DNA from 3 places in the Bacillus sp. PK3-037 genome. Region 3 is predicted to be linked to each of the others. Evidence: riboswitches for the same ligand, from Rfam matches in the RefSeq annotation. Region 3 holds a riboswitch; each other region holds the start of a gene.
The links. A riboswitch is a leader RNA that binds a small molecule or an ion and turns the genes downstream of it on or off. The one in region 3 is predicted to bind S-adenosylmethionine.
Positions count from the first base shown of each region.

Region 1: it holds a riboswitch for S-adenosylmethionine, as region 3 does, so the genes downstream of both, mtnW (2,3-diketo-5-methylthiopentyl-1-phosphate enolase) here and metN (methionine ABC transporter ATP-binding protein MetN) in region 3, are expected to answer to the same signal.
Region 2: it holds a riboswitch for S-adenosylmethionine, as region 3 does, so the genes downstream of both, metI (cystathionine gamma-synthase/O-acetylhomoserine thiolyase) here and metN (methionine ABC transporter ATP-binding protein MetN) in region 3, are expected to answer to the same signal.

Region 1 is NZ_CP096408.1:2,671,201-2,682,040, forward strand. Features, by position in the region: gene motA (flagellar motor stator protein MotA) at 1-667, shown strand, start outside; gene motB (flagellar motor protein MotB) at 639-1,424, shown strand; gene mhqR (MarR family transcriptional regulator MhqR) at 1,464-1,901, opposite strand; gene M1D69_RS13635 (ATP-binding protein) at 2,094-3,614, shown strand; gene M1D69_RS13640 (hypothetical protein) at 3,642-4,073, opposite strand; gene M1D69_RS13645 (aspartyl-phosphate phosphatase Spo0E family protein) at 4,160-4,417, opposite strand; gene M1D69_RS13650 (YkvA family protein) at 4,620-4,940, shown strand; one part of gene M1D69_RS13655 (IS3 family transposase) at 5,058-5,331, shown strand; one part of gene M1D69_RS13655 (IS3 family transposase) at 5,331-6,208, shown strand; gene mtnD (acireductone dioxygenase) at 6,272-6,808, opposite strand; gene M1D69_RS13665 (methylthioribulose 1-phosphate dehydratase) at 6,824-7,453, opposite strand; gene mtnX (2-hydroxy-3-keto-5-methylthiopentenyl-1-phosphate phosphatase) at 7,411-8,118, opposite strand; gene mtnW (2,3-diketo-5-methylthiopentyl-1-phosphate enolase) at 8,115-9,332, opposite strand; SAM riboswitch class I at 9,416-9,516, opposite strand; gene M1D69_RS13680 (aminotransferase class I/II-fold pyridoxal phosphate-dependent enzyme) at 9,555-10,751, opposite strand.
Region 2 is NZ_CP096408.1:2,862,389-2,873,228, reverse strand. Features, by position in the region: gene cotY (spore coat protein CotY) at 1-321, opposite strand, end outside; gene M1D69_RS14795 (spore coat protein) at 473-964, opposite strand; gene M1D69_RS14790 (spore coat protein) at 1,052-1,372, opposite strand; gene M1D69_RS14785 (spore coat protein) at 1,413-1,799, opposite strand; gene M1D69_RS14780 (DUF1360 domain-containing protein) at 1,951-2,307, shown strand; gene M1D69_RS14775 (hypothetical protein) at 2,597-2,803, shown strand; gene M1D69_RS14770 (YjcZ family sporulation protein) at 2,885-3,028, shown strand; gene M1D69_RS14765 (stage VI sporulation protein F) at 3,194-3,448, shown strand; gene M1D69_RS14760 (ATP-dependent helicase) at 3,514-5,793, opposite strand; gene M1D69_RS14755 (hypothetical protein) at 5,909-6,163, shown strand; gene M1D69_RS14750 (GNAT family N-acetyltransferase) at 6,235-6,657, opposite strand; gene M1D69_RS14745 (YjcG family protein) at 6,662-7,177, opposite strand; gene M1D69_RS14740 (esterase family protein) at 7,206-7,928, opposite strand; SAM riboswitch class I at 8,095-8,216, shown strand; gene metI (cystathionine gamma-synthase/O-acetylhomoserine thiolyase) at 8,284-9,405, shown strand; gene metC (cystathionine beta-lyase) at 9,398-10,570, shown strand; gene M1D69_RS14725 (GNAT family N-acetyltransferase) at 10,602-10,840, opposite strand, start outside.
Region 3 is NZ_CP096408.1:919,710-930,549, forward strand. Features, by position in the region: gene M1D69_RS04720 (acetyl-CoA C-acetyltransferase) at 1-861, shown strand, start outside; gene fadE (acyl-CoA dehydrogenase FadE) at 876-2,660, shown strand; gene M1D69_RS04730 (arsenate reductase family protein) at 2,771-3,127, shown strand; gene gcvH (glycine cleavage system protein GcvH) at 3,194-3,577, shown strand; gene M1D69_RS04740 (YusG family protein) at 3,633-3,869, shown strand; gene M1D69_RS04745 (toprim domain-containing protein) at 3,947-4,300, shown strand; gene M1D69_RS04750 (thioredoxin family protein) at 4,312-4,632, shown strand; gene M1D69_RS04755 (SCP2 sterol-binding domain-containing protein) at 4,740-5,084, shown strand; SAM riboswitch class I at 5,199-5,305, shown strand; gene metN (methionine ABC transporter ATP-binding protein MetN) at 5,413-6,438, shown strand; gene metP (methionine ABC transporter permease MetP) at 6,431-7,099, shown strand; gene metQ (methionine ABC transporter substrate-binding lipoprotein MetQ) at 7,113-7,934, shown strand; gene M1D69_RS04775 (carboxymuconolactone decarboxylase family protein) at 8,017-8,394, shown strand; gene M1D69_RS04780 (hypothetical protein) at 8,587-8,739, shown strand; gene sufC (Fe-S cluster assembly ATPase SufC) at 8,917-9,702, shown strand; gene sufD (Fe-S cluster assembly protein SufD) at 9,720-10,840, shown strand, end outside.

The DNA.
Region 1 (10,840 bases), 1.8 Mb from region 3:
GTTCCCAACGAAAGAAATCAAAAAAGTGCCTGTGCTGTTCCGTGTGCTATTTAAAGAAAACAAACAGCTGACAATAGAAGAACTCATTCCTATGTTCTCTGAATGGGCTCAGCTTGCACGCCGTGAAGGTCTTCTGGCTTTGGAGGCAAGTATTGAAAATGTAGATGACGCGTTTCTGAAAAACGGTCTCAGCATGGCTGTTGACGGGCAAAGCGCAGAATTTATCAGAGATATCATGACTGAAGAAGTTGAAGCAATGGAGGAAAGACACCAGGCCGGAGCCGCTATTTTTACACAGGCGGGAACTTACGCGCCGACACTTGGGGTGCTCGGTGCTGTTATCGGACTGATCGCCGCGCTTTCTCATATGGACAATACAGATGAGCTTGGTCACGCCATCAGTGCAGCCTTTGTAGCCACCCTTCTCGGTATCTTTACGGGATATGTTTTATGGCATCCTTTTGCAAACAAATTAAAACGCAAGTCAAAACAGGAAGTCAAGCTCCGTGAAATTATGATTGAAGGCGTCTTGTCCGTTTTAGAAGGACAGGCACCGAAAGTGATCGAGCAGAAACTTTTAATGTACCTTCCTGCGAAGGACCGTTTGAAATTTGCAGAACGAGAAGGAGAGGCGCAAAATGGCGAGAAAAAAGAAGAAGAAGCATGAGGACGAGCACGTTGATGAATCATGGCTGGTTCCTTACGCCGATATCCTTACCCTTCTCCTAGCATTGTTTATTGTGCTGTACGCGAGCAGCTCGATTGACGCAGCTAAATTTCAAATGCTTTCAAAATCATTTAATGAAGTCTTTACAGGCGGGACCGGCGTATTGGATTATTCCAGCGTCACCCCTCCTAAAAATGAGTCAGACGGAATCGACGAAGCGAAAAAGGAAAAAGAAGAGAAAAAGGAAAACAAGAAAGAAAAGGAAAAAGCAGCTGATCAAGAAGAACTTAAAAATGTGCAGAGCCAGGTGGAAAAGTTCATTAAAAATAAAAAGCTGGAGCATCAGCTGGAAACAAAGATGACTAAGGAAGGCCTGCTGATCACGATCAAAGACAGCATCTTCTTTGATTCAGGAAAAGCGACCATCCGCCAGGAAGACATTCCGCTTGCAAAAGAGATTTCAAACCTTCTTGTGATTAATCCGCCGAGAAACATCATTATCAGCGGACATACAGACAATATGCCGATTAGAAATTCAGAATTTCAGTCTAACTGGCATTTAAGTGTGATGAGAGCCGTAAACTTCATGGGGCTTCTGATTGAGAACCCTAGGCTTGATGCCAAAGTGTTCAGTGCCAAAGGCTATGGTGAGTATAAACCTGTAGCTTCAAACAAAACTGCGGAAGGCCGAAGCAAAAACAGGCGGGTTGAAGTTCTCATTTTGCCAAGAGGCGCAGCGGAAACAAATGAAAAATAGTAAAAAAGGAAGCCTGATCTATCACAAGGCTTCCTTTTTTTACTTATTATGAAACTGTTTTGCGTTTAACCCTACTCTTTTTAACATTTCAGTGCACATCTCAACTTCTTCTTCGCTTAATACGCTGATCATTTCATCAATTTCAGCTGCATGATCAGGGAAAATATCATCCAAAAGACTGATGCCTTTTTCGGTAATTTGTGCAAATGTTACTCGTCTGTCTGTAGGCGACGCTTTCCGAATAAGGAGCTCTTTTTGCTCAAGCTTATCTACGACGTAGGTGATGCTACCGCTGGCCAAGAGTATTTTATCCCCTATCTGCTGCAGCGGCTGATCACCTTTATGATATAACAGCTCCAGCACAGCAAATTCAGTAGGATTCAGTCCATGCTTATGAATATGCTTATTCATATGATCATTAATAGACCGATACGCGCGTGACAGCACGATAAATAACTTCAGTGATTTTTCTGTCATGTCTCAATCATCCTTTTAGAAACCGTTACAGAGAAACATTAATAAACAAATACCGAAATGTCAATAAAAATCTTTCCAATATTTCTCTTCTTTTTTATTATTCATGTGAACAACATATTTTTCTTAATTATTTTGGTTATTTTTTCTTATTAAACAAGAAGAAACAATGATATAATACCTCTAATCAGGTGTATGTTGGAGCGATGCAAATTGAAAATACTAAAAGGCGCCTGCGGGAGAATTAAACTTTATATTGCACTAGTAGTGATTCCGGCACTCGTCATAAGCTTTTTCGTCTATGAAAAGGAAAAAGAAACAATAGCTGCAGAACATAAGCAAGAAGCCAGTGTTATGCTGAACCTTCACCGCAACAAAATAAATTACTTAATCGGGGAAACAAAAGCGAGAATGACGTCCTTGTCTATCGCTATCGACAGACCGATAGATATGAATAAAATGAAAACTGTTTTGGAAAAAACGTTTGATTCCGAACCAAGGTTTTCCGGGCTTTATTTTCTCAATGCCAAAGGGGATGTCACTGCCAGCGCAACAGAATTAAAAACTAAAGTCAATCTGGCCGACAGATCCTTTTTTACAAAAGTGAAAAAAACAAAAAAGACTGTCATTACAGACAGCTATTCAAGCAGGATCACAGGCCAGCCGATTTTTACAATTTGTGTTCCCGTGCTGGATGAAAAGAAAAATGTCACAGATTATCTTGTGGCAGCTATACAAATTGACTATCTGCAAAACCTGATTAACTTGCTGAGCCCTGATGTCTATATTGAGGTTGTGAACGAAAATAACAAAATGATTTTCTCAAGCGGACAGGCTTCTCACGCAAGAGATCAAAAACCTGTCAGCGGTTATCTTGATGATATCAGCTGGAATATGAAAGTATATCCGAATCCTGTGACAATAGAGGAGCTGAGTAAAAGCCTTGTGCTTCCTCTTTCCTGTATTATAGTCTTGCTGAATATTCTTTTTATTCTTGTACTTTATTATTTGCTGAAGCGGCGGACCCAGCTGGAGCGCACGGAAAATGAGCAGCAAAAATTAGAGCTGATCGGAACACTTGCTGCCAGCACGGCTCACGAAATCCGCAATCCGCTCACCGGCATAAGCGGTTTTATTCAGCTGCTGCAAAAGAAATATAAAGGTGAAGAAGACCAGCTTTATTTTTCAATTATCGATCAGGAGATTAAACGTATCAACCAAATTGTAAGTGAGTTTTTAGTTCTCGGAAAACCGACAGCTGAAAAATGGGAGCTTAACTCGCTTCAGGATATTATCGGAGAAATTATGCCGATCATCTATTCTGAAGGAAATTTATACAATGTGGAGGTAGAGTTAAAATTTTTAACTGATAAACCTCTAAAAGTAAAATGTACAAAAGATCATATTAAACAAGTCATTTTGAATGTTGCGAAAAATGGCCTTGAGTCTATGCCGGAAGGCGGCAAACTCACAATTTCCTTAGGAGCAGTTGATAAAAAGGCCATTATTAAAGTGACGGATAACGGTGAAGGGATATCACAGGAAATGCTGGATCATATCTTTCTTCCATTTGTCACTTCTAAAGAAAAAGGAACCGGCCTCGGGCTTGTCGTATGTAAACGGATCGTGCTGATGTACGGAGGTTCCATTCATATAGAAAGTGAAGTACGAAGAGGAACCGAGGTTACCATTACCCTCCCCGTCTCCTCTTTTTAGCCCCCTGACAGTCTCAGGAGGGCTTATTTATTTTCGTGAACGGGAATTTTTATTCTCCTTGCTTACAGCTCCTCCTGAAAAGAAGAATCGGATCAAACGCAAAAGCATTTTCAAAAGCAAAAAGATGAAAAAGAACACCAAAAAGCCTTTTAACCCTTCCGTTGCATCTAAAAATTCCATATTTCCCCGTCCGGTCACTTTTTGCTGAATCTCAATTGCAAATACGATAACAATGATGATCGTTACGGTATAGATAAAGGACAAAGCCGTCAAGCTCCATTTAGAAAGCCATGTAAATACAGCGTGAGTGACAGCGAAAAAGAAGATGCCAAATATTCCAATTACCCAAAAATGCATTTCTTTGTCGGTTAATTGAATGCCAAGCATCCCGCATATTGAAATAAAAGCATCGTGAAATTGGTTTATCATTTCAGTAATGACTACCGCTAGTTCTTTCATCAGTTCCCTCTTTCTTATGAAATTTCCCCAGAAAAAAAGAGCGCTTCTGAAAAGCTCTCTCTTTATATATGCATCAGATAGCGCCGCTATTTATGTGCATCATATGCAGGCATAACGTCTCTTCGGGGCCACAAGCCTAATTTCTTCACAAGGCCTTGAATTCCTTTGGAATGTTCGTTTTCTTGCATAAGCTGGTGGTATTCGTTCATTAAAGAATCCAGCTCCTGACTGTGCCTGATTGTGTCATGCCCTGTAAATCCCTGCTTACTAGCGGCGTCTATCATTAACTTTCTTTTTTCATCAATAGACACCAGCAATCTTTCTTGTTCAGAAGAACAGCCCATTCAATTCACCCCTCGCCGCTAAGAAATAGGAAACAAGTTTGATTGGGTTATTGTGCATTATTACAGATTATACTTTATTTGTAAACATATTTTTATTAAATAACTTAATTTTTCATTTATAATAGATATATTGATAGGATTAGAAGAACAATACCCAGACGAAGACCACCTTAAACACACCGGCAGGCAGGAGGAATGCGAAATGAAGAAAAAAAAAGCGATAATGCTCGGTGCGGCAGGCGGAAAAGCTATTCTGAAAAGGAAAACCCGCAAAAAATTAATCAATCATATCACGATCTTTTGTCAAATGCTTCGCGATTGGCGAAACGGTGACTATCCCCGTTCACAGATTAAAACACTGTTGCTTCTGACAGCTGCTGTCTTTTATCTCATCATGCCGATTGATATGATTCCGGACTTCGTGCTCGGTTTAGGAATTCTTGACGATGCTGCCGTTCTCGGTATGATTTGGACGCTGATCAAAAAAGAAATGTCCCAATACGAAGAATGGCGTTTACGATAAGCAAAGAAAGCCCCGCCTTTATGGGACTGACCCCATAAGATGAGACAAATAAAAAACACCTTCAAGTTTGAAAACGGATGATTGTTAGCCGAAATTAGACTTGGAGGTGTTTTTTCTATGGGGAGAAGAGTGAGTTATCCGGTTGAAGTGAAACAGAAGGCTGTAGAAATGAGATTGGCAGGCGTGCCTATGAAAGAGATCATGGAGAAATTAAAAATTAAGAATAAGACACAGATTAAGACGTGGGTTAGATGGCATAAGGCTGGGGATACACATAGATTCGAACAGCCTGTTGGAAAGCAATACACTTACGGAAAAGGGCCGGAGTATGCTTCCGATTTAGAGAAACTGCAGGCAGAGAATCGTTATCTGAGACAACAAAATGAAGTTCTAAAAAAGTACAACGAATTGGAAAGGAAGTTGATAGCGAAACGTCAGTCGAACTTGTAGAAGGATTGCGCAGCACAATGACCGTGCAGGATATCTGTATTCATTTAGGTATCTCTCGAGCGTCTTATTATCGTTGGAAGAAGAATCAGACGAAAGATCATCCCAAGCGCTATTTTGAAAAACAAATCGGCACGTTGTGCCGAGAGCACAAGTATCGATATGGATATCGGAAAATCACAGCCATACTAAAAAAGACAATGCGTATCAACCATAAAACGCTTCAGCGTATTATGCAGAAAAATCAATGGCAGTGCCGGGTTAAGGTGAAAAAGCGCAAGAAGAATGGGCAGCCATATGCCGTGGTCGATAATATGTTGGATCGGAATTTTCAGTCTGATCGCCCTCTTGAAAAACTAGTAACGGACATCACATATTTGCCTTATGGACAGAAACAATTGTATCTTTCCAGTATATTAGATTTATACAATGGAGAAGTGATTGCTTTTACGATTGGCGATAAGCAGGACACAGACTTTGTCTTAAACACACTTGATCAGCTGCCAACGCTGCCTGAGAACTGCGTGTTACATAGTGACCAAGGATCTGTGTATACATCTTACGAGTATCAAAAAGCTGTTAACACAAAAGGCATTACCATGAGCATGTCCCGCAAAGGGACGCCCGCTGATAATGCCTCCATCGAATCGTTTCATTCCTCACTAAAGTCTGAAACGTTCTATCTTAACAGCATTGATCGAACCACGACCGCCATCGTAGAACGCACTGTCAAAGAATACATTTATTATTATAACAACATTCGTATTCAAACGAAACTAAACAGCCAATCACCGATAAGCTATCGGCAATTGGCTGTATAAAAGGTGTTTTGATCCCTGTCTCAAAAACGGGGGTCAGTCCCTTATGGACGGGGCTTTTTCTTCTTATTGGTTCACGCTATCTTTTTCATAAATCGGAACCCAGCCCTCAGATGTAACAAAGATCCGCACCGCCACAACTTTTCGATCCTCTTGAAGCGTGAAATAATGGCGGATATTTTCAGGTACCGAGATTAAATCTCCAGGGTTTAAACGGACATCAAAAAATGTGCCGTCCTTGCCTTGAATGACGAAAATTCCGTGTCCGCTTACAATAAAACGGACTTCATCGTCTGTATGGTGATGTTCTCTTTTAAAGTTTTCTAGCAGTTCATCCAGTTTCGGATTAGCGTCAGACAGAGAAATAACATCTTGGGCTTTGTAGCCGCGGCGGGCTGAGATATCTTTAATTTCAGCATCGAAGGTGTCAAGAATTTGCTGTTTTTCTTCTTCAGACAGGTCATATTTTTCTGAAAGCCGTTCAGGGAGCTTGGCGATATCCCATTGCTCATAGATCACCTCTTGGCTGTCCAGAAAGCTTGCCACTTCCTCTTGATTTTCAATCGTTGTATTTGCTTCATCATGAATTCGAATTGTTGCCATTTGCGGTTCCCCCTTTTATTTAACCAGCTGATGCCGGAGTGTTTTCAGCTTCAAATGATAGCTGAATAAAAATTCATATGCTTCAAGCACTCTTTTCGCTTCAAGTGCTGTTCTTCCCCAAGCAGTAATGCCATGGTTCCTGATCAGGACAGCTCCTGAATCTCCAGTAACTTGATCCGCGAAAAGCGTTGCGAGAGTCGGAATATGAGCCGGATTTTCTATAATTGGGATGGACACTTCTGCATTCTCTTCCCACAGGCCGAGCGCTTTTATAATTTCTTGGCCTTTAAAAGTAATTTGGTTTTGATCGCCATACAGCTCTGAGATGACGTTATTGTTGACCGTATGAACATGAAGACAGCATCCGGCATTTGTTTTATTGTACAGATGCGTATGCAAAAGCGTTTCCGCTGACGGTTTCAGATGATGCCCCTTTTCGGCAGGCTCTCCGTTCTGATCCACCAACAGGAAGTCTTCATCCGTTTCTTTTCGTTTATCTTTTCCGCTCGCCGTTACGAGAAATTGCAATGGCTCATCAGAAACCTTGATGGACAGGTTGCCGCTTGTCGCTGGAAACCAATCTCTTTCTGCCAATTCCCGTTTTACTTCGGCAAGCTCGAGCCACCGCTCTTGTTTTGCAGCCATTTCTTTACCTCCGTTACGTCTTCAATCGCTTTCTTTATTTCGTGAAAATCACGGTATGGGATATGATTCAGATGATGCTCCTTGCATTCATTTAATAAATAATCCCTTGCAAAGCAAAGATCAGACAGCTTTGCCGCCTCTACATCGGTAACGGAGTCACCGATCATGATGATATATTGATCAGGCTCAGAAAGCTCGTTCATAACAGTCGGCTTGCAGCACCCGCATTGATTTGTGCATGTGCCTTTGCAAGAATGAGGCCAATCAATATGAATGAATTCGTTCTCGAATGACGCACGGTTGCAATAAATATGATCTTTCTCAACAATTCCTTCAAGCAGCGGATAGACAAAAAAGTCCATTCCCCCGCTTACGACATAAAACGGGAGTTCATGCTTGTTAACAAATGCGACAAATTCCCGAAAGCCGTCCCGGATTTTTGCGTCTTCCAATACGAATCTCGTAATCTCCTCTTTTAAGCTGCTCGGCAGAAGGCCGAACATTCGTCCGACGCCTTCTTGGATCGACATCGTTTTGGAGAGCACGCCGTCTTTTAACGCCGTCCACTCCGGCGGAGCGAATGTTTTCATAATGTTTATAATGTTGTCGTTCATCGTGATGGTTCCATCAAAATCACATATAATGAACGGTTTTTGAGTCGTCATACGGCTTCAGCCTTTCCCCATTTATCAAGCGCAAGCTTCAAATCTTCGCATTGACCGGCTTTTTCTTCAATCGGCTGCGCTTCCAAAACCGCATCAATAATAGCTCTGAACGCTTTGCCCCCGCCTTGGGCGCCGTTTGGATGTCCGTGTATGCCTCCTCCGGCGTTAATAATATGATCAATGCCAAAATCACGCATGAGAAGCGGAACCATACCAGGGTGAATACCGGCGGACGGAACGGCAAATGTCTGGTTAAATACATCTTCTCTTACGCATTCTTCATGAATCGCCAGCGCGTCTTCTTTCGGAAGCGCAACTGAGCCATATGGAGAAGGAAACAGACTGAAGTCAGCGCCGCAATATCGGTTTAATTTTCCGAGCAAAAGGGCATGGGAAAACCCGTACAATGGTGAGGATGTAAATGCCCCGCTGACTGCCGGATGCGCCATAATGGGGATTGATACGTCCGGATCTTCCGCAAGGCTTTGCATGACGTCCAAACCGTAAGCGAAGACATTCAATAAAAGCGCATCCGCTCCCAACTCAGCGGCGCGTCTTGCTTTATCTTTAAGCTCAGCCGTTCTTCCAGTCAAATTCACTGCATACAGCGTTTTATGGCCGGTCTGCTCGTATGTTTCTTTCAAAATTTGTTTTCCCTCTGTAATTCTTGTTTCAAAAGGTGCTAAACCCGTCTCAAAGAAAATTTCATCGTCTTTGATTACGTCAACCCCGCCGAGCGCCTGCTGCCTGAGCTGTTCTTTAATATCACTCAGGTCCCTTCCGATGACCCCTTTAAAAATGCTCATTAACAGCGGTCTTTCAAACTCTCCAAGCATCTTCCGGATGCCGTATACGCCAAACTTCGGACCCGGAAGTGTTCGCTTAAACGCTTCAGAAAATTCGAGATCTATCAACTTGATTTTTCCGTCCAACGACAGCTTGCCAAACACAGTTGTCAGCAATGCCGGAATATCCTGTGAGAAATTTACCTCGGGATAGGCAATTGTGATAACCGCTTGTTTCCCTGATGCAAGATGTCCCTCTCTCTCCTCGACCTTTACAACCCGTCCCTTATGCTTTTGCATCTGCTCCTGCTTCACCAGAGGCAGATCAGTCCAAGAGCCCACCGTCAATCCTGTTGCGATTTGTTCTGCTTTTTTCTCCGTGTCGGCTCCCGGCTCGGTCAGGAGATATGTTGCTAATAATTCACTCATGCCAGAGCTCCTTTCATTTTTTAACCATATAAAAAACCTCTTCAAACAGCTATGCGTCTAAAGAGGTTTCGTTTCTCGTCCGAATCTTATCTCTCAGCCGCCAGCTGCAAGAATTAGCACCGTGCTTTACAAGTCGGTTGCCGGGCTTCATCGGGCTCGTCCCTCTGCCTGCTCTTGATAAGAAAATATAGATTTTATAAATTATTTTGAATTATCCCACCGTTAAAGAATCTTGTCAATGCTTTTTTGGGTAAACAGGTTTAGTTTGCCAATTCGATGAGCTGCTTCTTTAAGCCTAGCTTCACTCGTTAAGAGCCCCACTCTGACATACCCCTCGCCATATTCACCAAACCCGTTTCCTGCTGCAACCGCGACATTCGCTTTTTCAAGCAAGAGATCTGAGAATTGCTCAGAGCTATAGCCTTCAGGCACCGGCAGCCACGCAAAAAATGAACCCGCAGGCGCTGTTACATCCCAGCCGATTTCCCGGCATGCTGCTATCCAAGCGTTGCGCCTGCTTTCATATCGGGCATTTTGCTCCGCTACGCATGTCTGCTCAGATAAAAGTGCCGCCTCGGCAGCCTGCTGGGTTGCTTTGAAAAGACTGACAAACATATGGTCTTGATAAAGATTGATCGCTTCTATGACCGAGGCGTTACCAACTGCAAAACCGACCCGCCAGCCCGCCATATTATATGTTTTGGACAGCGTGTAAATTTCTATTCCGATATCCTTAGCGCCTTCAGTCTGCAAAAAGCTCAAAGGCTTGTGTCCGTCAAAGCCGACTGCACCGTAAGCAAAATCATGGACCACACAGATTTCGTTTTCTTTCGCAAAACTCACCGTTTCTCCAAAAAATTCTGCGGTAGCGACGGCTCCAGTCGGATTATTCGGATAATTCAAGTACATCAATTTCGCTTGTTCTCTTACGTCAGGCGAAATGCTTGCGTATTCAGGAAGAAACGCCTTTTCCTTAGTGAGCGGCATCATTTCCATTTTCGCTTTCGCAAGCGTGACACCGGACCAATAATCTGGATAGCCGGGGTCAGGAACCAAAATCGCATCCCCCGGATTTAACAGGCATTGCGGTAGCTCGACAAGACCGGCTTTCCCGCCGAATAATACGGCTACTTCAGTTTCCGGATCAAGCTGAACGCCGTATTCTCTTTTATAAAATGCCGCCGCTGCTGATTTCAGACTGTGCGAACCTCGAAATGAGGAGTATTTATGATTTTCAGGCTGAGCAACGGCTCGCTTCATTTCCTCCACAATATGCTCGGGCGTCGGCTGATCCGGATTCCCCTGCCCCAAATTGATGACATCATGTCCTTCCTTCAGCTTTCGGTTCACTTTCTGCACAAGAGAAGCAAAGAATTGTTTAGGCAGTTCCTGCAGCACTTGAGAATGTTCAAATTTCATCTGTTTTCACCTTCTAAAAAATCTTGAAATGATAGTCCAGTATCATATATGGTTAAAGGAAAAAAGTAAAGAAAAATATGGGGTGTTAA
Region 2 (10,840 bases), 1.9 Mb from region 3:
ATCGCCTTTGACATCGACCGGGCGTAAAATAGAAAGTGTTGCACAGCAATCGCATAATTTTTCAACGCGGAAGAAAATGGACTCAAAGCATTGCATATCATCCACAAATCCCCCCACGTTTCCGAATGTGGAGAACAATCCGCCTTTTTTATCAAAAACGAGAAACGGAATTGTGTCTTTTCCAGCAATCGTCGGGTTTAAAAGGTTGGTATAGCAGCCAGTCGGACACTGTTCTTCAACTGCCTCCTGCTCTGCTAAAATCTTTTCCACTGCATCGCATACACAGTTCTCATGCCGGCCATGGGTTTTTCCGCAGCTCATTGATTTCAGCTCCTTCTTTATAGGGTATTTGACTTTAGTCCTTAACAACATATGTACTCGTGCCTCACTTGGTGTGGGTGAACGTCTATATAATCATCATATGCGGGGAAAATAAGAAAAAGCAGAGCGTTTTTCGCTCTGCTTTTAGAAGTTAAAGGAGAATCAAAACTCCGAAAATTGCTACAAGGGCATTGATTAAGACTGTAACGAGGGTCGCAGCATCTTGATCGAGTGTAGTAACGTTTACGCAGCGTGAGTTGTCGATAAGAATCTTTTGACGGTTCAATTGTTTACTTTCTGTAAGCTGTAATAAATCTTGAGCAACCAGTTCAGCAAGCGTCTCATCTGTAATAACTGCCAATGTAACGATGACAACTAAGGCATTGATAGAAACAAATACTGAAGTTAATGCTTGTTGATCAACTGATTGAACATTAACATCGCAAGAGTCTCTAATCACAATCATTTCTTCAGAGATTTGTCTGTTGAGGTGAGCTTGAATAACATCTTGATCTACAAAGGCGTCATTAAAACCGAAGCCTTTTAAGTTACAGCAACCATCGCATTTTTTCTCTTCTTTTATTTCTCTTGGGTGATCACAGTCTGGATCTAATGCTACCCATGAATAAGGTCTGCTTTCCATTTTTATTCCTCCTTTTCTTTTACTTTTATTAAATGAAAGATAGATTCATTTTGATTGGGGCATTCATCTTGGTTCATATCACTATTTTTATTGTTCTTTTTTATCTTGGCGTTTCTGCTTTAGTTGCTGAATTAATTGTTCTCTGCGGGTATTTTGTTTTTCGGTTCTTAGGTTCGTTTTTTCTGTAACAGTTCTATTTTTATTTTGATTATCTGCTAGAGCCTGTGCTTTTTCTTTGACATCGTTGAGCATTTTCAAGAACATTTCTTTTTCTTCATCTGATAATTTCTTCATTTTATCTTTTGTAACACCATGTTTTTTTAGAACATTGTCTACAAGCATTTTAGTCATTGGATCCATCGCTGGAAGTTTTGAAAGTTCTTCTTTCAGTTTTTCATTTTCTGACATTTGTTTTCACCTCGATTTGTAGTTTGTGAAAAAGAAAGAGTTAAAGGATGCCAGATGTAATGAGAAAAGTGTCAATTACCTGAGTTAACATTTGAATAAAGGTTATTGTTTGGTCTGAATGAAGAGTGACTCTGATATTTCGGCTGTTTATGACTTTTATGGTGGTTCTTTTTTTGGTTTGACTTTTGTCAAGAAAGAGGAGTTCACTTGCGATGATATCAGCCAAATCTTCATCTGTTATAACAAGTTGTACGGCTAAAAAGAGCATGGCTGAGAGTGTCGCTTGTATAGAGAGTGAGGATGTGATATGCGTCGTGTCAATAATTATATTTTCGCAATCAATGATTTCAATCTGCTGAATAAATTCATTTGTCAATTGCTCTAATATTGCAGGATGCAGGGATTCAACTTTTTCTTCAATCGACATAACCTTCACTCCTTTCTTATCCATACTGTATATAATGCAATTCAGGTGAAAAGTGTAATAAGAAAAATAACCATATTTTATGGGGACAAGATGCAATTCATAAATTACAGGGACTCGGCATATATGTAAACGGTATGAAAGGAGTGAACAAGTGGTTATCAATTGGCTGTCTCTTTTCCTTCTTTCGCTTGCGGTCTTCCGGCTCGCGCGTCTTTTCGTGTTTGATACGATTATGGCGCCGCTTCGCAGCTTGTTTCATGAAGAGAAGCAGGAAAAGGATGCGGACGGGAACATTGAAACGTATATTGTCATAAAGGGAACGGGTGTGAGAGCGTTTATCGGTGAATTGCTGAGCTGCTATTGGTGCACAGGCGTGTGGTGCGCCGGCTTTTTGATTTTATGCCAGGCGTTGATCCCGCAAGCGGCGGAGTGGCTGATTTTACTTTTGGCGATCGCGGGCCTTGCCGGCATCATAGAAACGCTTGTATCAAAATGGCTGCAGGAATGAGGCATTCCCACCAGCAACTTTCCGTCAGTATCCGCATAAAGTAGCATATATGACATAAGGAAAGGAAGGGATCAAAGTGAACCAATTTAACAAACCTTCCCAAAAAACTCCATATACAGATTCATCGTATCAAACAAAAAAGATCAAAAAGAAAGGCTGCGGATGCGGCAGTAAAAAGAAAAAACCTCAATAGCCTGCCACACTGACAAGAGACCGGAGATGCCCGGTTTTTTGTTTTTTTAACAATGCTGATTCGCTCAGCATATGTCATGAGAGGGGGGGGGATCTCATGAACGAGTTTGAAAAATTCATAGAGGGCAGGTATGGACCGCACGATCAAAAGCAAAACAAACATGACAAGACGATCAAACATATTGAAAAGGAATTGGCTTTATTTGATGAAGCCGGCCTGTCTTTTGAACAAGAAATTGAAGAATTGGCTGAAAAGACGGAAGACTTACTGAAAAAACGGCAGGCTCAGCATGATCCATCATAAATCCGCAAACGCCCTATGCGGATATCCAAGCCGATCATGATGTCTCACATAGTGTATAGAGAGTAAAGGAGGTGCTTAGTTATGGGATTTGGTTACGGAGGCTGCTGCTACGGCGGCGGTTATGCTGGAGGATATTCAGGCGGCGGTTATGGTTCAACATTCGTTCTTGTGGTCGTACTGTTCATTCTTCTCATCATCGTAGGTGCATCTTTTTTTAACTACTAAGAAATGAATGAAGGAGGAAGTGCGGATGATTTCCGTGCTTCTTCATTACATTGTGTACCCTTTACTGCTTTTTAAATCAGAAACTTATTTTTTGATTGTGAATCATCACATTATGCGTAAAGCGTTCATACAATACTGTATTACTCCGCCAAAAGGAGGCGTATCATGGATAATCAATTTTTTAAGAACATTGAAAAGAAAACAGGCGTGAACATGCAGGATGTCATGAATCTTGCAGGATCACTTCAAAACGCCAATTTTAAAGATGAAAACACAGTCCGCAGCGTCATTAAACGCGTGGCGCAGCTGGCAAACAGACGCGTGCCGAAAGAAATGGAAGATAAGATTGTCCAGTCCATTACAAGCGGAAAAGAAAAGCTTGATTTTGGAACGATTTCTAAAATGTTGGATAATAAATAAGCGGATGGCCTGGGCAGCGGGCCTTTTTTACAGTGAAAAACCCGGCAGTATCACTGCCGGGCTGTTTATTTGGGCAAAGGCTGTTTCGTTTGCTGCAAAAGAGGATACAAAAACCTTGAACGGTGGGCGGTTTTGCCGCGCCTGTTTGCGGGACAAGATAAATATAAATGCTGTTTGGCCCGTGTCATTGCAACATACAGAAGGCGTCTTTCCTCCTCAAGCGGAGCTTCGTCTCCCTTTCTCGCTGTTTCTAGTGAGAAATCATGCGGGATGGAGCCGTCTACCGTGCCTAATACATAGACGGTTTTGAATTCGAGACCCTTTGACCGGTGAATGGTCATCAGCTGCACGCCGTTTTCATCCGTTTTGTTTTTTTCAGCAGCCCGCATGTGATCGACATGGGCGAGAAAGTCAGGGATGGTTTTGAATTTTTTGGCGACAACCTTAACGTCACGCAGGTCATCAGAGCCTTTTTCCAGCTTATTTCCTTCGTTGCCCCGTTTTTTTAAGTATTCGGAGAAGCCCATTTTTCCTTCGGCAAAGGTAATGGCTTCCACCGGCTTCATGGTGCGGATACTTGCGAAAAAAGGCACGATTTTTTTGATTTTATCCAGCTGGAACGGCTTCAGCTCTGGCAGTTTGGCCAGCGCCTTGATCATGGAGCAGTCCTCGGTAATCGAGAGCGCCTTCAGCGTGTTTAAAGCAGACTGCTTTAGAAATAAGGCAGGCAGCAAGTGTTTAATTGCTTCAGCATCATCCTCGTTTTGGCTCGCGTACAAGTATGCGAGTATCTGGCGGACGATCCTTTTGCTGTAAAAGGACTGGACGCCGCGATCTGCGGTATACGGAATGGATGATTGATGAAGCCTTTCATAAATGGCGCGGCCGGCGCTGTTTGTCCGGTAGAGAACGGCAAAATCTTCAGGTTTTGCGCCGTTTTGAATTTTTTCTTTCATATCGGAAACCACCATTGTCGCTTCTTCTTCTTCGTCATAAGGATAAAACAGCACAGGGACCTGCGTGTCGTCACGAGCGGCTTCCAGCATCTTGGCATACCTGTTTTTGTTCTTTTTCACGACAATATCAGCACTGGAAACGATCGGATGTGTTGAACGGTAGTTCGCTGTTAAATAGATTGTTTTGGCACCGGGATAATCCTTTTGAAAATCCAGAATAAAAGAAGGGCTGCTGCCGCGAAACGCATAGATAGACTGATCATCGTCACCGACACAGCACAGGTTTTGTTCCGGACTCGCCAGCATTTGCATGATTTTATATTGAACCGGATTAATGTCCTGAAACTCATCGATTAAAATATACGTAAACCTAGATTGATATTGCTCCAGAAGGTCAGGCCGTTCTATAAACAGTTCATAGCAGGCTGACGCCATATCATCAAAATCAAATTGGCGGTGTTCTTTTTTCTGGCGCTCATAATATTCGTATAGGCGGTAGACTTGTTTTTCCCACTCATCCTTTAAAGGAATACGTTCATTCGGCAAATAAGTGTTTTTCCAGAAGCCGATTTGCTGCAAAGCCTGATCGACGGGGAACTCTTTCTCATCTACGCCTTCTTCATAGAGTGCTTTTTTTATATATTGTTCCTTTTGCCACTCCATTTTCAGCAAATGCTCGCCATTCCATTTGGCAGAATCATAGTGATACAGGATTTTATAAAACAAGCTGTGAAATGTTCCGGTGACAAGTCTTCTGACTTTTGACGGCTGTAATCCGTACTGCTTCGCCATGCGATCTTTCATTTCCGCGACGGCTTTTGTTGTAAAGGTGACAAGCAGCATATGTTCCGGCGGTATGTCTAAGTGTTCGATCATGTGGGCAGCGCGCGCGGTCAGCACACGTGTTTTTCCGCTTCCTGCACCGGCAAGCACCAATAAAGGGCCTTCCGTTTCCGTGACAGCTTTCAGCTGATCTGTGTTTAAGCCGACAGTCGGAAAAAGGCTCATATCAGGTGTTTCCGGTCTTTTTATAAAAGGTGTACCGGGTTTAATATGTCTTGGAGTCTGCCAATCCGTGACACCGGGTGCCGGATCAGCTGATATTGCTTTTCCTTTAGGCAAACGAAAGACGCCGGATTCCTGAAAGTCTTCTTTTCTCTCTTCTTTCACCGGTTTCGGTTCGCAGGCTTCCTCACACGCCGGGAAATCACCAGGCTGCCGGTGAATAAATGCAGGCGGTTCAGCGATGTTGAGCCTTAACAAAACAGGCTTTCCGCAATGAGAACAAAATAAATTCCCTTTTATTCCTTCTTCATAGAGGAATTGATAATGTTCTCTCGAATATGTATGTAAATGTATTGTTCGATCATTCAGTCGGGCGCATTTCAAAAAGGGGTCCTCCCAATAAAAAGGTGTTCATTACAGACAAAGACTATCATATCAAAAGAAACGTGTTTCAAAAAGTAAGTTTAAGGGAAAAGAACAGCAGAAGGGTGGGGATCGTATGATATATGCAGGTCAAATTCAGAACCAGCAATACGCTCAATATGCCAATCGCACAATAGGCCATAAACAGGATTACGCCGGAACAGAGAAGATCAGCTATGTCCCGTTTCAGCGGGTATACAAGGAACTTGAAAAGCAGCAGGAGAATCTAACGGCTGCTGAAAGAAAAGTAAACGAGGCAAAACGTAAGCGCTCTCTTTATAAAAGATTGCGAGAAAAAGGGATAGGAACATCTATTAATCGATATGTATAAAAAACCGTTCACATGAGAGAGCGGTTTTTTAAATGCGAAAAAATCCGGATCTCAGAAGACCCGGATGGTGTTTAATCCTTAATCATTTGCAAATGGGGAATGCCGGCATCAAGAAATTCCTCCTCAGACAGCACCCGATATCCATGTTTTTTGTAAAATGGCACCGCTTGTGTTTGCGCATTTAACATAAACCCTGAAGCACCGCCGTCTGCCGCGGCTTTTTCCAGCGCTTTCATAATGATGCCGCCGACACCGGCTGCGCGGTGGCTTTTCAATACACAAATTCGCTCTAACTTGCCGTAGCCGTCCTTCATGCGCCATCTTCCGGCGCCGACAGGATTTTCACCGTCATACACGACGATATGCTCTGACTCATTTTCAAGTTCGTCAATTTCTTCTTCAGCAGGCACGTTTTGTTCTTTGACAAAGACTTCTTCTCTTACATAGAATGCATCTTTCATTTGTTCTTCATTTTTTGCGATAACTGCTTCCAATCGTTTATTCTCCTCCGCCTAACAGGAACGTTTCATATACCGTCCACGAACCGTTTTCCAATTGATATAGCAGATGAAAACGGTCAACAATTTCTTCATGTGATACTTCCTGCATTTTTAACTGCCCTAAAACATCCGAATGCTCATCGTCGGAAAGGTTTTGGCCGACCGTCACATGCGGAACAAAATTGTATTCCTGATTACCGGCTAATACACCGGTGTAAAGTTTTTCATTCAGTGTTTTTAATTCTTCCGTCGGTTCTGCTTTAATGTAAATGACATTATTGACAGGCGCAAAAGAACTGTATTTGGTCATTTTGAGAACAATCGGATGAGATTCTTTAGCGGTTTCTCTCAATTGTGATACCAATTCACCGGCTTCCTCTTCCGTAAATTCAAATGAAGATCTCAGCGTCAAATGAGGCGGGATCAGGGAATAGCTCGGATCATAGCGCTTTCTGTAAGAGTTCGCGAGATCTTGCAGTTTTTTTGATGGAAATAAAACAATTCCGTATTTCATAGTATGTCCCTCCTGAAAATATAGTATGTTAGAGCATTTTTTTCAGAGCCGGCGTAATGAGCGGCTGCCAGTATGTCCACTTGTGGTCTCCGTCAAACGGCTCAAAATAATAATCGGAAAGCTTTTCCTCCAAGAGCTTTTTCAGCTCCTGATTCGGTTCTGTGAAGTCCAAAATATTGCCGTCTGTCGTATGGACGTCTGTTTCTTTTGTTCCGATTTGGTGATAAAGAGAGAGGTGTTTGATGTCGTCTGACTGTTTCACGGCTTCTAATACATGTTGATCTACATAGGGAGACTGCATGATGATGTTACCAAACATATTCGGATAATCAAGCGCTGTCATAAGAGAAACGGTCGCTCCGAGAGAATCACCGATCAGTGTCCGCCCGTAGCCGACTTGGTACGTCGGAAATTCATGGTCCGCAAAAGGAACTAGCTCGTGGGCAATAAATCTTTTATATGCCGAAAACTTAGAACCTTCCGGATGATAGGTTTTTCTGCGTTCTTTTACATCCTTGTAAGGAACACCGATAATAATGCATCGGTCTATTTCTCTTTTGGACAGCAATTCCTCCACTTGTCTGCCGATTCTCCCCAGCCTGAAATAATCGTGGCCGTCCTGCGCGATAATAAGATGATATTTATAAAGAGGGGAGTAGTTTGACGGCAGATAAACGAGTACTGTCATTTCCTCGTTAAGCTCCTTTGAAAAGAGCTTCTTTTCTTGAACTGTGCCGTTTTTCGGTGCCATAATACATTCCTCCAGGACATCACTAGACTTTCTTGCGTTTGAAATTATTGTACCATGAATTATTAGAAATTTCTCTCTTTAAACAGTTCGGTGCCCGAAGAAAAAAGTGTTGAAATAAACTGCAAATTGCGCTAATATAAAACAATCAGAAAATTGAAATCGATATTTCTTATCGTGAGAGGTGGAGGGACTGGCCCTTAGAAACCTCAGCAACCGGCTTGTTTTGCTATGTGCAGAACGCCAAGGTGCTAAATCCAGCAAGCGTTTTTTATGCTTGGAAGATAAGAAGAAGCGTTAAACCCCTTCTTCTTATGAAGAAGGGGTTTTTATTTTGAAAAGGGAAGGTGTCAGCTATATGTCACAGCACGTTGAAACGAAATTAGCCCAAATCGGGAACCGAAGCGACGAAGTAACGGGAACAGTAAGTCCCCCTATTTATTTATCAACAGCGTACCGCCACAGAGGAATCGGGGAATCTACAGGATTTGATTATGTCCGGACGAAAAACCCGACGCGCCAGCTTGTCGAGGACGCGATCGCCAGCTTAGAAAACGGAGCGAGAGGGCTTGCCTTCAGTTCGGGAATGGCAGCCATCCAAACGATTATGGCGCTGTTTAAAAGCGGAGATGAACTGATCGTTTCATCGGATTTGTATGGCGGCACGTACCGTCTGTTTGAAAATGAATGGAAAAAATACGGATTGACCTTTCATTATGATGATTTTAGCGATGAGGACTGTTTACGCTCTAAGATTACGCCGAATACAAAAGCGGTGTTTGTGGAAACGCCGACAAATCCGCTGATGCAGGAGGCGGACATTGAAAAGATCGCCCGGATTTCAAAAGAGCATGGTCTTCTGGTGATTGTTGATAATACATTTTATACACCGGTTTTGCAGCGTCCGCTTGAGCTCGGAGCCGACATTGTCATTCACAGCGCAACCAAATATTTAGGCGGCCATAATGATTTGCTCGCAGGCCTTGTTGTTGTAAAGGATGAACAGCTTGGAGAAGAAATGTTTCAGCATCAAAACGCCATTGGCGCGGTCCTGCCTCCGTTTGACTCATGGCTTTTGATGAGAGGAATGAAGACGCTCAGTCTCAGAATGCGCCAGCATCAGGCGAACGCGCAAGAGCTTGCGGCCTTTTTAGAGAAGCAAGAAGAAATCAAGGATGTGCTTTACCCGGGAAAAGGAGGCATGCTCTCCTTCCGTCTGCAAAAAGAAGAGTGGGTGAATCCATTTTTAAAAGCACTGAAGACCATTTGTTTTGCTGAAAGCCTCGGCGGGGTGGAGAGTTTTATTACATACCCTGCCACACAGACGCACATGGATATTCCTGAAGAAATCCGCATCGCGAACGGGGTCTGCAACCGTCTTCTGCGTTTTTCAGTCGGAATTGAACATGCGGAAGATTTAGAAGAGGACCTAAAACAGGCGTTATGTCAGGTCAAAGAGGGAGCTGTTTCATTTGAGTAATCATAATTGGACGCTGGAAACCCAGCTCGTGCACAATCCATTTAAAACAGACGGCGCAACAGGTGCGGTTAGTGTACCGATCCAGCACGCCTCGACTTTTCACCAATCTTCATTTGAAGAATTCGGCGCATTTGATTACAGCCGCTCTGGCACACCGACAAGAACAGCTCTCGAAGAAACAATTGCCGCACTGGAAGGCGGAACGAGAGGGTTTGCTTTCAGTTCAGGCATGGCTGCGATCTCAACAGCATTTTTACTTCTCTCACAGGGTGATCACGTTCTTGTGCCAGAAGATGTATACGGCGGAACCTTCCGCATGGTGACAGAGGTTTTGACCCGTTTTGGCATTGAGCACACGTTTGTTGATATGACGGATATCAACGAAGTGGCGCGGAATATCCAGCCAAACACAAAGGCCATTTATATGGAGACACCGTCAAATCCGACACTTGGAATTACTGATATTAAAGCGGTTGTCCAGCTTGCAAAAGAACACGGCTGTCTGACCTTTCTGGATAATACATTCATGACACCGGCACTGCAGCGTCCGCTTGATCTCGGCGTGGATATTGTGCTTCACAGCGCAACAAAATTCCTGAGCGGACACAGCGATGTGCTGTCAGGTCTGGCAGCTGTTAAGGATGAAGAGCTAGGGAAGGAGCTGTATAAGCTGCAAAACTCGTTCGGCGCCGTCCTTGGCGTGCAAGATTGCTGGCTCGTGTTGCGCGGCTTAAAGACATTGCAGGTCCGTTTAGAAAAAGCGAGCCAAACAGCGCAGCGGCTTGCGGAATTTTTCCAGAAGCATCCGGCGGTGAAACGCGTGTACTATCCGGGGCTGTCTGATCATCCGGGGGCTGAAATCCATAAAGGCCAGTCAACGGGAGCAGGTGCTGTGCTTTCTTTTGAGCTTGAAAGCAAAAAGGCCGTTAAGAAATTAGTCGAGAATGTCTCACTTCCGGTCTTCGCTGTCAGCCTTGGCGCCGTGGAATCGATTTTGTCCTATCCGGCAACGATGTCTCACGCGGCAATGCCTAAGGAAGAGCGTGAAAAACGCGGCATCACAGACGGCCTGCTCCGTCTTAGTGTGGGAGTCGAACATGCAGATGATTTAGAACGTGATTTCGAACAAGCGCTGAAAGAAATTGCGCCTGTAGCTGCGCGTTAAAAAAGAAGCCGGGCGATATCCCGGCTTCTTTTTATTTTTCATCATCAGGATTCAGAATCGCCAGTACTTGATGATCCTCCCATTTTCCGTTGATTTTCACGTTTTTTCGGGCAATGCCCTCTTTATGAAATCCCGCTTTTTCTAATACGCGCATGGACCCCAGATTGCGAGGCATGATACCGGCTTCAATGCGATGCAGCTTCAAATCGTGAAACGCATAACCAACAATCAGTCTGACCGCCTCTGTCATAAGGCCCTTTCCGTTATGGG
Region 3 (10,840 bases):
CTTGGCGCCTACGATACAGCCATTGCAGGCGGAGCGGAATCTATGTCACAGGTTCCGATGATGGGGCATGTGACCCGTCCGAACCTTGCATTAGCCGAGAAAGCGCCGGAGTATTACATGAGCATGGGACACACGGCAGAACAGGTTGCGAAAAAATACGGCGTTTCCCGTGAAGATCAGGATGCTTTTGCCGTGCGCAGCCACCAGAAAGCTGCCAAAGCCCTTGCAGAGGGGAAATTTAAAGACGAAATTGTCCCTGTCGAAGTCAAGGTGACAGAAATCGGCGAAAACCATAAGCCGCAGGAAAAACATACTGTTTTTTCTCAGGATGAAGGTGTCCGCCCGCAAACGACCGCAGACATTTTAAGCACATTACGCCCGGCCTTTTCCGTTGACGGGACAGTCACTGCCGGAAATTCCTCGCAAACAAGTGACGGGGCGGCGGCTGTCATGCTGATGGATCGCGAAAAAGCGGATGCGCTTGGTTTGGCGCCGCTTGTCAAATTCCGTTCCTTTGCAGTTGGCGGGGTGCCGCCGGAAGTCATGGGCATCGGGCCCGTGGAAGCCATTCCGCGCGCACTGAAGCTAGCCGGGCTTCAACTGCAGGACATCGGGCTGTTCGAACTGAACGAAGCTTTTGCATCACAAGCCATCCAAGTCATCAGGGAGCTGGGGATTGATGAGGAGAAAGTGAATGTCAACGGGGGCGCAATCGCACTCGGACACCCGCTTGGCTGCACGGGCACAAAGCTTACTCTCTCGCTGATTCACGAAATGAAACGAAGAAACGAGCAATTTGGTGTCGTCACAATGTGCATCGGCGGCGGGATGGGAGCAGCCGGTGTATTTGAATTATGCTAAAGGGGGAAAAACAAATGACGAAAAAAACGGCTGAAGTACTAAAAGGCGGCGGTTTCTTAATCGAGGATGTCACATATGATCAGATGTATACACCGGAGGATTTCACCGACGAGCATAAAATGATTGCGAAAACAACGGAGGATTACATTGAGCAGGACGTTCTGCCACATATAGATGAAATTGAGAGCCATCAATTTGAACATTCCGTCCGGCTTTTGAAGAAAGCGGGAGAACTGGGGCTTCTCGGAGCCGATGTTCCCGAGGAATACGGCGGGCTGGGCCTTGATAAAATCAGCTCGGCGCTGATCACTGAAAAATTTTCGCGTGCGGGAAGCTTTTCACTTTCTTACGGTGCACATGTCGGCATCGGTTCCTTGCCGATCGTATTCTTCGGAACGGAAGAGCAAAAGAAAAAATATCTCCCTGATCTGGCTTCAGGGGAAAAGATCGCTGCGTACGCACTGACTGAGCCGGGTTCCGGATCTGATGCGTTAGGCGCAAAAACGACAGCAGTGCTGAATGAAGCTGGAACGCATTACGTATTAACCGGGGAAAAACAGTGGATCACCAACTCAGCTTTTGCCGATGTCTTTGTCGTTTACGCCAAAGTGGACGGCGAAAAGTTTTCCGCTTTTATTGTAGAAAAAGATTTTCCTGGCGTATCAACCGGACCTGAAGAAAAGAAAATGGGAATTAAAGGGTCATCGACGAGAACCCTCATTTTGGATCAGGCTGAGGTGCCGAAGGAAAACCTTCTTGGAGAAATCGGCAAAGGGCATATCATCGCCTTTAATATTTTAAATATCGGCCGCTACAAGCTGGCGGTTGGCACAATCGGCGCGTCTAAGCGGGTAATCGAGCTCTCTGCGGCATACGCAAATCAGCGCCGCCAATTTAAAACGCCGATCGCAGCCTTTTCGCTGACACAGGAAAAAATGGCGACAATGGCATCGAGGCTGTATGCGATGGAAAGCTCTGTGTACAGAACCGTTGGGCTGTTTGAAGACAATATGAGCCAGTTTACAGCTGAAGACCTAAAGGACGGAAGACAAATTGCGAAGTCCATTGCCGAATACGCCATTGAATGCTCTCTCAACAAGGTGTTTGGCTCTGAAACGCTTGATTATATTGTCGATGAAGGCGTGCAAATTCACGGCGGCTACGGATTTATGCAGGAGTATGAGGTGGAAAGAGCCTATCGGGATTCCAGGATCAACCGGATTTTCGAAGGAACAAATGAAATTAACCGGTTAATTGTGCCAAGCACGTTTCTGAAGAAAGCGATGAAAGGCGAGCTGCCTCTTTTTGAAAAGGCACAGGCGCTTCAAGAAGAACTTATGATGCTTATGCCTGAGGAGCCGGGCACGGGCGTATTAGAGCAAGAGAAATATATCGTCAAGCAAGCCAAAAAAATCGCCCTGTTCGCCGCGGGTCTTGCCGCGCAAAAATACGGAAAAGCGATCGACCGTGAACAAGAAATCCTCGTAAACGTTGCTGATATTGTCAGCAATGTATATGCAATGGAATCAGCGGTGCTCAGAACGGAAAAGGCCATTGCCGCGCAAGGAAGCGATAAAGCAGCGCAAAAGCTGCTGTACACAGAAATTTTCGTTCAAGAAGCCTTTAACGAAATTGAAGCCCATGCGAAAGAATCTTTACTTGCAATGGAAGAAGGGGATTCTCTCCGTATGATGCTCTCGGCTCTTCGCAAGCTGACACGCGTGACGCCTAAAAATGTCATTCGGAAAAAACGTGAAGCGGCAGCGGGTGTGTTCGGGGCCGAAAAATATATTGTCTGAGTCCCAAGGAGCTCCGCACATCCGGAGCTCTTTTTTATGAAGCACTGTTTTAGGTTTTTAAAACAAACTGTGTTAAAATAACCTCGATTATTTTATTGAGGGGGAAGAAGATGTCGTTAACTTTTTACTGGTACCCTAAATGCGGAACGTGCCGCAAAGCGAAAAAATGGCTTGAAGAGCATGGAAAAGAAATCAACGAAATACATATTGCAGAACAGCCTCCAAGCAAAGAGGAGCTAAAATCGCTTTACGAAAAAAGCGGGCTGGATTTAAAGAAATTCTTCAACACAAGCGGCATGAAATACCGTGAACTGAATCTCAAGGAAAAACTGTACCACATGTCAGAAGACGAACAGCTTGAACTGCTGGCTTCAGACGGAATGCTGATCAAGCGCCCGCTCACAACAGACGGCGAAAAAGTAACAGTCGGCTTTAAAGAAGACCAATTTGAAGAAAACTGGTCATGATGTAAATTTTTTTCGAAAAGTGTGGTATCTTCTTATTGTAGTGCTGTAAAAAATGGAGGGATTCAATTGAGCATACCTAAAGATTTGCGTTACTCAGAAGAACACGAGTGGGTAAAAGTTGAAGGAGAAAAAGCCAAAATCGGCATTACCCATTTTGCCCAATCCGAGCTCGGAGATATCGTGTTTGTTGAGCTTCCTGAAGTCGGCGCTGAAATTAAAGCGGACGAGCCTTTCGGAAGTGTAGAATCCGTAAAAACGGTATCTGAGCTTTACGCACCGATTAACGGAACTGTAGTGGAAGTAAACGAAGATCTTGATGACAGCCCGGAGTTCGTCAACGAATCTCCGTATGAAAAAGCATGGATGATCGTCGTTGAACCGTCTGACGCGTCTGAAATTGAAAAACTAATGACAGCAGAGCAATACGAAGAGATGACACAGCAAGACTAAAACCGGATAGCTGAGCAGGCAATTGGATACGCTAACGCTATGGGAGGTGTCCAATATGGCTTTCAGCAAACAAAAGCTCGATGTCACCAATGATGTGACAGGCCGCTTTCAAAATGGCCGGCTCTCGTTATATCATGAAGATGAGATGATCGGCCAAATGACAGGCATGAATGAATATGAGCTTAAGTCCGGTTTTACCTATGAAAATGAAAAGTTTTATAAGACAGCCGACGTGGTTTCAGGAGACGATCAGAAATATGTGGATTGTGACTACGAAAGCGGCTGGTGTTAATGTTGGCGGTGAATTTCACTGCCTTCTTTTACAATCTGAACGTTTCAAATTTGACGCGGCAGGTGAAGCAGATGAACATGGACGAGCTGGAAAAAGTCTTGATTGTTGAAGGGAAATCAGATAAAGAAAAGATTGAAAGCGTCCTGAATGAGCCAGTGCGCATTATCTGCACAAACGGAACAATCAGCCAGCTGAGGCTGGAGGAATTGGCTGACGAGCTTTACGAGAAGGACATCTATATTTTGGTTGATGCCGATGAATCGGGCGAGAAATTGAGAAAACAGCTGAAAAGGGAATTTAATGAAGCCTTCCATTTACATATCGACAGAGCCTATAAGGAAGTGGCGGCGGCGCCCAGACACCATATAGCATCTGTATTGCTGAGCGCAAATCTGAATGTCCATACGATTTTTCTTGAAAGAAAGACCTGAGGTGTTATAGCATGAAAGAACTCCAAGAACAAGAACTTGATCACATTACTGATGATGTGTATCTCCTATATTTATATACTCCGTTTTGCGGGACCTGCCAGCTGGCAAGCAAAATGCTGACAGTCGTCGGAGAAATGCTTCCGTCTGTCGCCTTCTATAAAAATAATCTCAACTATTCACCGGCGTTTGCTAAAGCATATCAAATTGAAAGCGTCCCTTGTTTTCTGCTGTTTAAGGGCGGGAAAGTAATTGAAAGAGGGTATGCGTTTCATTCCGTTTCTTACTTATATGAGCTGATCAAACAAAAATCATCTTCTGCATCTCATTTATGACATTTTTCTCGGCGCATTCCAATGAAATTGTCGTTCGTTTTATAAAGGGGTTCTTGCGCTGAAGAGAGAAATGTGTATGTATGACCAACAAATAGGAGGTTGTACAAATGGAGAAAGCGGAAGTTTTAGAAGATGATTACCAGCATCTGTTTTTAAAACCCCTTTTGAACACTTCAACATTGCTCATTACCTTCCAAGGAGAAACAGAAGCCTTAACCGTCTCAATAAACGAACAAGGGGAAATGAAAAAGATTTCTCCGCCCCACACGTCCAACCTGACCTTTTATGGAAACCAAACAGAAATCATTGATCTTTTGCATGGAGACATTTCCCTTCAGCACCTGATCCAGAGCGGAAGCCTAAAGGTAAAGGGTTCATTCAGAGCGCTGTTAAAGCTGGAAGCCATTCTGTGGCTGACGAATGGCTTTTTTCAGAGGATTCTAAAGAATTGAAAAATAGTAAATTATTATAATAGTAAAAGTTGACATCATTTATTTTATTGACATTTTATCATTCGCCATGCTATTCTACATGAAGAATTTCCGGACGAAAAAGACTATATATTTCTCTTATCAAGAGAGGTGGAGGGAAGTGCCCTATGAAGCCCGGCAACCATCAACACTGTTGAAATGGTGCCAATTCACACGAAGCGTTCAGCTTTGAAAGATGAGAGAAAGGCGAGTTTAATATAAGCCTTTCTGCTCAAGTGTGCAGAAAGGCTTTTCTTTTGCAGAAAAAACCGGAAGATTTCTTAGAATAGTGTTAAGGCAGGTGATCGCTTTGATCAATCTTCAGGATGTTTCAAAAGTGTATAAGTCGAAACATGGAGATGTCAATGCTGTCCAAAATGTCTCGCTTTCCATTAAAAAAGGTGAGATTTTTGGAATTATAGGATATAGCGGAGCTGGTAAAAGTTCCTTAATCCGTCTGCTGAACGGACTTGAGAAACCAAGCTCAGGAATCGTGGAAGTGGCGGGAACAAAGATTAATGAAGTAAACGGACGAAATTTAAGAAAAGCACGCCATGAAATCAGTATGATTTTCCAGCATTTCAATTTGCTCTGGTCGCGAACTGTCAGAGATAACATCATGTTTCCTTTAGAAATTGCCGGGGTGAAAAAAAGCGAGCGGATCAAGCGTGCCAATGAACTGATTAAACTGGTAGGTTTAGAAGGAAAAGAAAAATCTTACCCGTCCCAGCTGAGCGGCGGACAAAAGCAGCGGGTCGGAATCGCCAGAGCGCTCGCAAACAATCCGAAGGTTCTCCTTTGTGATGAAGCGACATCAGCTTTAGATCCGCAAACAACTGATTCAATCTTGGATCTTTTGTCCGATATTAATGAAAGACTCGGTTTGACGATTGTGCTGATCACACACGAAATGCATGTCATCCGCAAAATCTGTAACAGAGTCGCTGTCATGGAAAACGGAAAGGTTGTGGAAGAAGGAGAAGTTCTCGATGTCTTCAAAAATCCGAAGGAAGACATGACAAAACGATTTGTTCAGCAGGTGACAGAGCCGGAAGAAACGAAAGAAACGCTACAGCACCTTCTTGATGAAACAGCATCAGGAAAAATGGTTCAGCTCACATTTGTCGGTGATTCTGCTGAACAGCCTCTGATTACAGAGATGATCAGAAACTTCAATGTCAGCGTCAATATTCTGCAAGGGAAAATCTCTCAGACGAAGGATGGAGCTTACGGTTCACTGTTCATCCATATTGACGGTGACGAGGAAGAAGTGCAAAACGTGATCCGGTTTATTAATGACAAACAGGTGAAAGCAGAGGTGATCACGAATGTTTGAAAAATACTTCCCGAACGTTGATGTAACTGAATTATGGAATGCGACATACGAAACGCTTTATATGACGCTGATCTCTTTGGTTTTTGCCTTTGTCATCGGGGTGATCCTCGGTCTGCTGCTCTTTCTCACGAGCAAAGGGAGCCTCTGGCAGAACAAAGCGGTCAACACTGTGATTGCGGCCATTGTCAATGTATTCAGGTCTATTCCGTTCCTCATTTTAATTATTTTATTACTAGGTTTTACGAAGTTTTTAGTCGGCACCATCTTAGGGCCGAACGCGGCACTGCCGGCGTTAGTCATCGGCTCAGCCCCGTTTTACGCGCGGCTTGCTGAAATTGCGCTTCGCGAGGTGGATAAAGGCGTCATCGAAGCTGCGAAATCAATGGGAGCCAAAACATCAACGATTATTTTCAAAGTGCTGCTTCCGGAATCCATGCCGGCCCTTATTTCTGGGATCACGGTTACGGCCATCGCTTTGATCGGCTCAACGGCAATTGCCGGCGCCATCGGTTCAGGAGGCCTTGGAAACCTTGCGTACGTAGAAGGCTATCAGTCTAATAATACTGATGTTACCTTCGTTGCTACTGTGTTTATTTTAATCATCGTATTTATTATTCAAATCATCGGTGATGTCATAACAAATATAATAGACAAACGATAAGGGAGGATTTACATTGAAAAAGCTATTTTTGGGTGCATTACTGCTTGTATTTGCAGGAGTTATGGCTGCCTGCGGTTCTAATAACGCTGAATCCGGCAAGAAAGAAATTGTTGTTGCAGCTACAAAAACACCGCATGCAGAAATTTTAAAAGAAGCTGAACCATTGTTAAAAGAAAAAGGCTACACACTGAAAGTGAAAGTGCTTAGTGATTACAAAATGTACAACAAAGCCTTGGCTGATAAAGAAGTGGATGCGAACTTCTTCCAGCACATTCCTTACCTTGAGCAAGAAATGAAAGAAAACAAAGATTATAAACTTGCGAATGCCGGTGCGATTCACTTAGAGCCATTCGGTATTTATTCTAAAAAATACAAATCATTAAAAGATCTTCCCGACGGTGCAACAATTATCCTGACAAATAACGTCGCTGAACAAGGCCGTATGCTTGCGATGCTTGAAAATGCAGGATTAATCACACTTGATTCTAAAGTGGAGACAGTCGACGCAACACTGAAAGACATTAAGAAAAACCCGAAAAACCTTGAATTCAAAAAAGTAGCGCCAGAATTAACGGCAAAAGCATATGAAAACAAAGAAGGAGACGCGGCCTTCATCAATGTGAACTACGCAATCCAAAATAAATTAAATCCTAAAAAAGACGCGATTGAAGTGGAATCAACAAAAGATAACCCTTACGCCAATATCATTGCAGTGAGAGATGGCGAAGAGGATTCTGCAAAAATCAAAGCGCTGATGGAAGTTCTTCACTCTAAAAAGATCAAAGACTTCATCGATAAAAAATATGACGGAGCTGTGCTTCCTGTATCTGAATAAGGCTGAAACCCCGGATGAGAAATCCGGGGTTTTTTGGGTATTTTCCTTAAAGCTGTTCATAATAAAAAGGAATGTTAAACAGATGGAGGGATTTTCTTTGAATCAAGATAGAGGAAGCATGCAGGACGCGTTAAAACAATATAAACAAAGTTTAGGCACATTTGAACAGAAGATGCCGATGATGGGAAGAAAGTTTAACGAATTTACCGAGCAATGCTTTGCAGCTAATTCACTAACAGAAAGAGAAAAACAGCTGATTGCACTGGGGATCGCTATCAATGCTCAGGACGAATATTGCATGATCTATCACACAAAAGGCTGTCTTGACCAAGGAGCGACGGAAGAAAACATTCTTGAAGCTGTCAGTGTGGCGGCGGCATTCGGAGGCGGCGCGGCTCTAAGCCAAGGTGTGACAGTTGTCCAGCAGTGCATAGAGGAATTTGGAAACACGACGCATTAGAAGAAGGAATATTCAGAAAAGCGATTCTCATTTCAACTCAAAGGGTCCTTTCGTCTCATCCGTTGTTATATCAAGCCATATCCATTTTGCAGCGCCGGCCGCAGAGCTGATACAATAGCAGTAAATAAATGAAGGGATTGATTCATTATTTGCAGCAGCCAGGACAGACTGGACCTCGATTATACGTCAGAAATGGAAAAAGCGATGCAGCTGTCGCATGGAATCGGGTACGAGGAATACGGACGCCGGCTGGATACAAGAATGGAAGTTGAGCGGCAGAGAGAGCTTGAATATAAAAAATGCAAGCGGTATTCTGCGGAGCTTAATGAGAAAATCGGTCTTTAAAAAAAGGGTGGGAATCCACTCTTTTTCTTTTTCAATTGCTTTAATAAAGTGCTGAACTTTGTTAAACTTGAGAAATGTGCAAGGCACGATAAAAAGTTGTATTTACTTTTCATTTGTTATAAAATTAGAATGAGAATAAAATGAGAATAATGATTATATATTTTTGGAGGTATAGATATGGCTGCTTCAACATTAACGATCAAAGATCTTCACGTTGAAATCGAAGGGAAAGAGATCTTAAAAGGTGTAAACCTTGAAATAAAAGGCGGAGAGTTCCACGCCGTAATGGGACCGAACGGTACTGGTAAATCAACTCTGTCAGCTGCTATTATGGGGCATCCTAAATATGAAGTAACGAAGGGCAGCATCACGCTTGACGGCAAAGATGTACTGGAAATGGAAGTGGACGAGCGTGCGCAGGCAGGTTTGTTCCTTGCAATGCAGTACCCAAGTGAAATCAGCGGTGTGACAAATGCCGACTTCCTTCGTTCTGCGATCAACGCGCGCAGAGAAGAAGGCGATGAAATTTCTCTTATGAAATTCATCCGCAAAATGGACGAAAACATGGAGTTCTTAGAAATGGACCCTGAAATGGCTCAGCGCTACCTCAACGAAGGCTTCTCAGGCGGGGAGAAAAAACGCAACGAAATCCTTCAGCTGATGATGATTGAACCGAAAATCGCCATCCTTGATGAAATCGACTCAGGTCTTGATATTGACGCTCTGAAAGTTGTATCAAAAGGGATCAACAGAATGCGCAGCGAAAGCTTCGGCTGCCTGATGATCACTCACTATCAGCGTTTGTTAAACTACATCACTCCTGATGTGGTTCACGTTATGATGCAAGGCCGCGTTGTCAAATCCGGCGGTGCAGAGCTTGCACAGCGTCTTGAAGCAGAAGGTTATGACTGGATCAAAAAAGAACTTGGCATTGAAGACGAAACTGTAGGCCAAGAAGCGTAAGCGTTAGGGGGATTAATATGACACTAGATACAAAACTATCCGTAGATCAGGAGTATCTCAAAAGCTTTTCCGAAAAGCATCAAGAACCTGCCTGGCTGAAAAACCTGCGCTTACAGGCTCTTGAACAAGCTGAGGATCTGCCGATGCCGAAGCCTGACAAAACAAAAATCACAAACTGGAACTTCACGAACTTCGCGAAGCATACAGTTGATAATGAACCGCTTTCTTCATTAGAAGATTTGACTGATGAAGCAAAAGCGCTGATCGATGTCGAAAACGAAGATAAAACGTTATATGTACAGCGTGATCAAACGCCTGCATACCTTTCTCTTTCTCAGGAATTGAAAGACAAAGGCGTCATCTTTACAGATATTTTGACTGCCGCACGCGAGCACAGCGACTTAGTGGAGAAATACTTTATGAAAGACGGCGTGAAGGTTGATGAGCATAAATTAACCGCACTTCACGCAGCTCTTGTTAACGGAGGGGCATTCCTCTATGTTCCGAAAAATGTTCAGGTGGAGACGCCGGTTCAGGCTGTTTATGTCCACGAAAGCAATGATACAGCTCTGTTCAACCACGTATTGATTGTGGCGGAAGACCATAGCTCAGTAACGTATGTAGAAAACTACATCAGCACGGTCAACCCGAAAGATGCTGTATTCAATATTATCAGTGAGGTTATCACAGGTGATAATGCCAGCGTGACATACGGTGCAGTGGATAATCTGTCTTCCGGCGTGACAACTTACGTCAACCGCCGCGGTGCTGCGCGCGGTCGCGACAGCAAAATCGAGTGGGCTCTCGGCCTCATGAACGATGGCGACACCATTTCCGAAAACACAACAAACCTTTACGGTGACGGCACTTACGGCGACACGAAAACGGTTGTTGTCGGAAGAGGAGAGCAAACAGAAAACTTCACGACACAAATCATTCATTTCGGTAAAGCTTCTGAAGGATATATCTTGAAGCACGGTGTGATGAAGGATTCCGCTTCTTCTATCTTTAACGGAATCGGCAAAATCGAACATGGCGCTTCTAAAGCGAATGCGGAACAGGAATCCCGTGTGCTGATGCTCAGCGAAAAAGCGCGCGGAGACGCAAACCCTATTCTTTTAATTGACGAAGACGATGT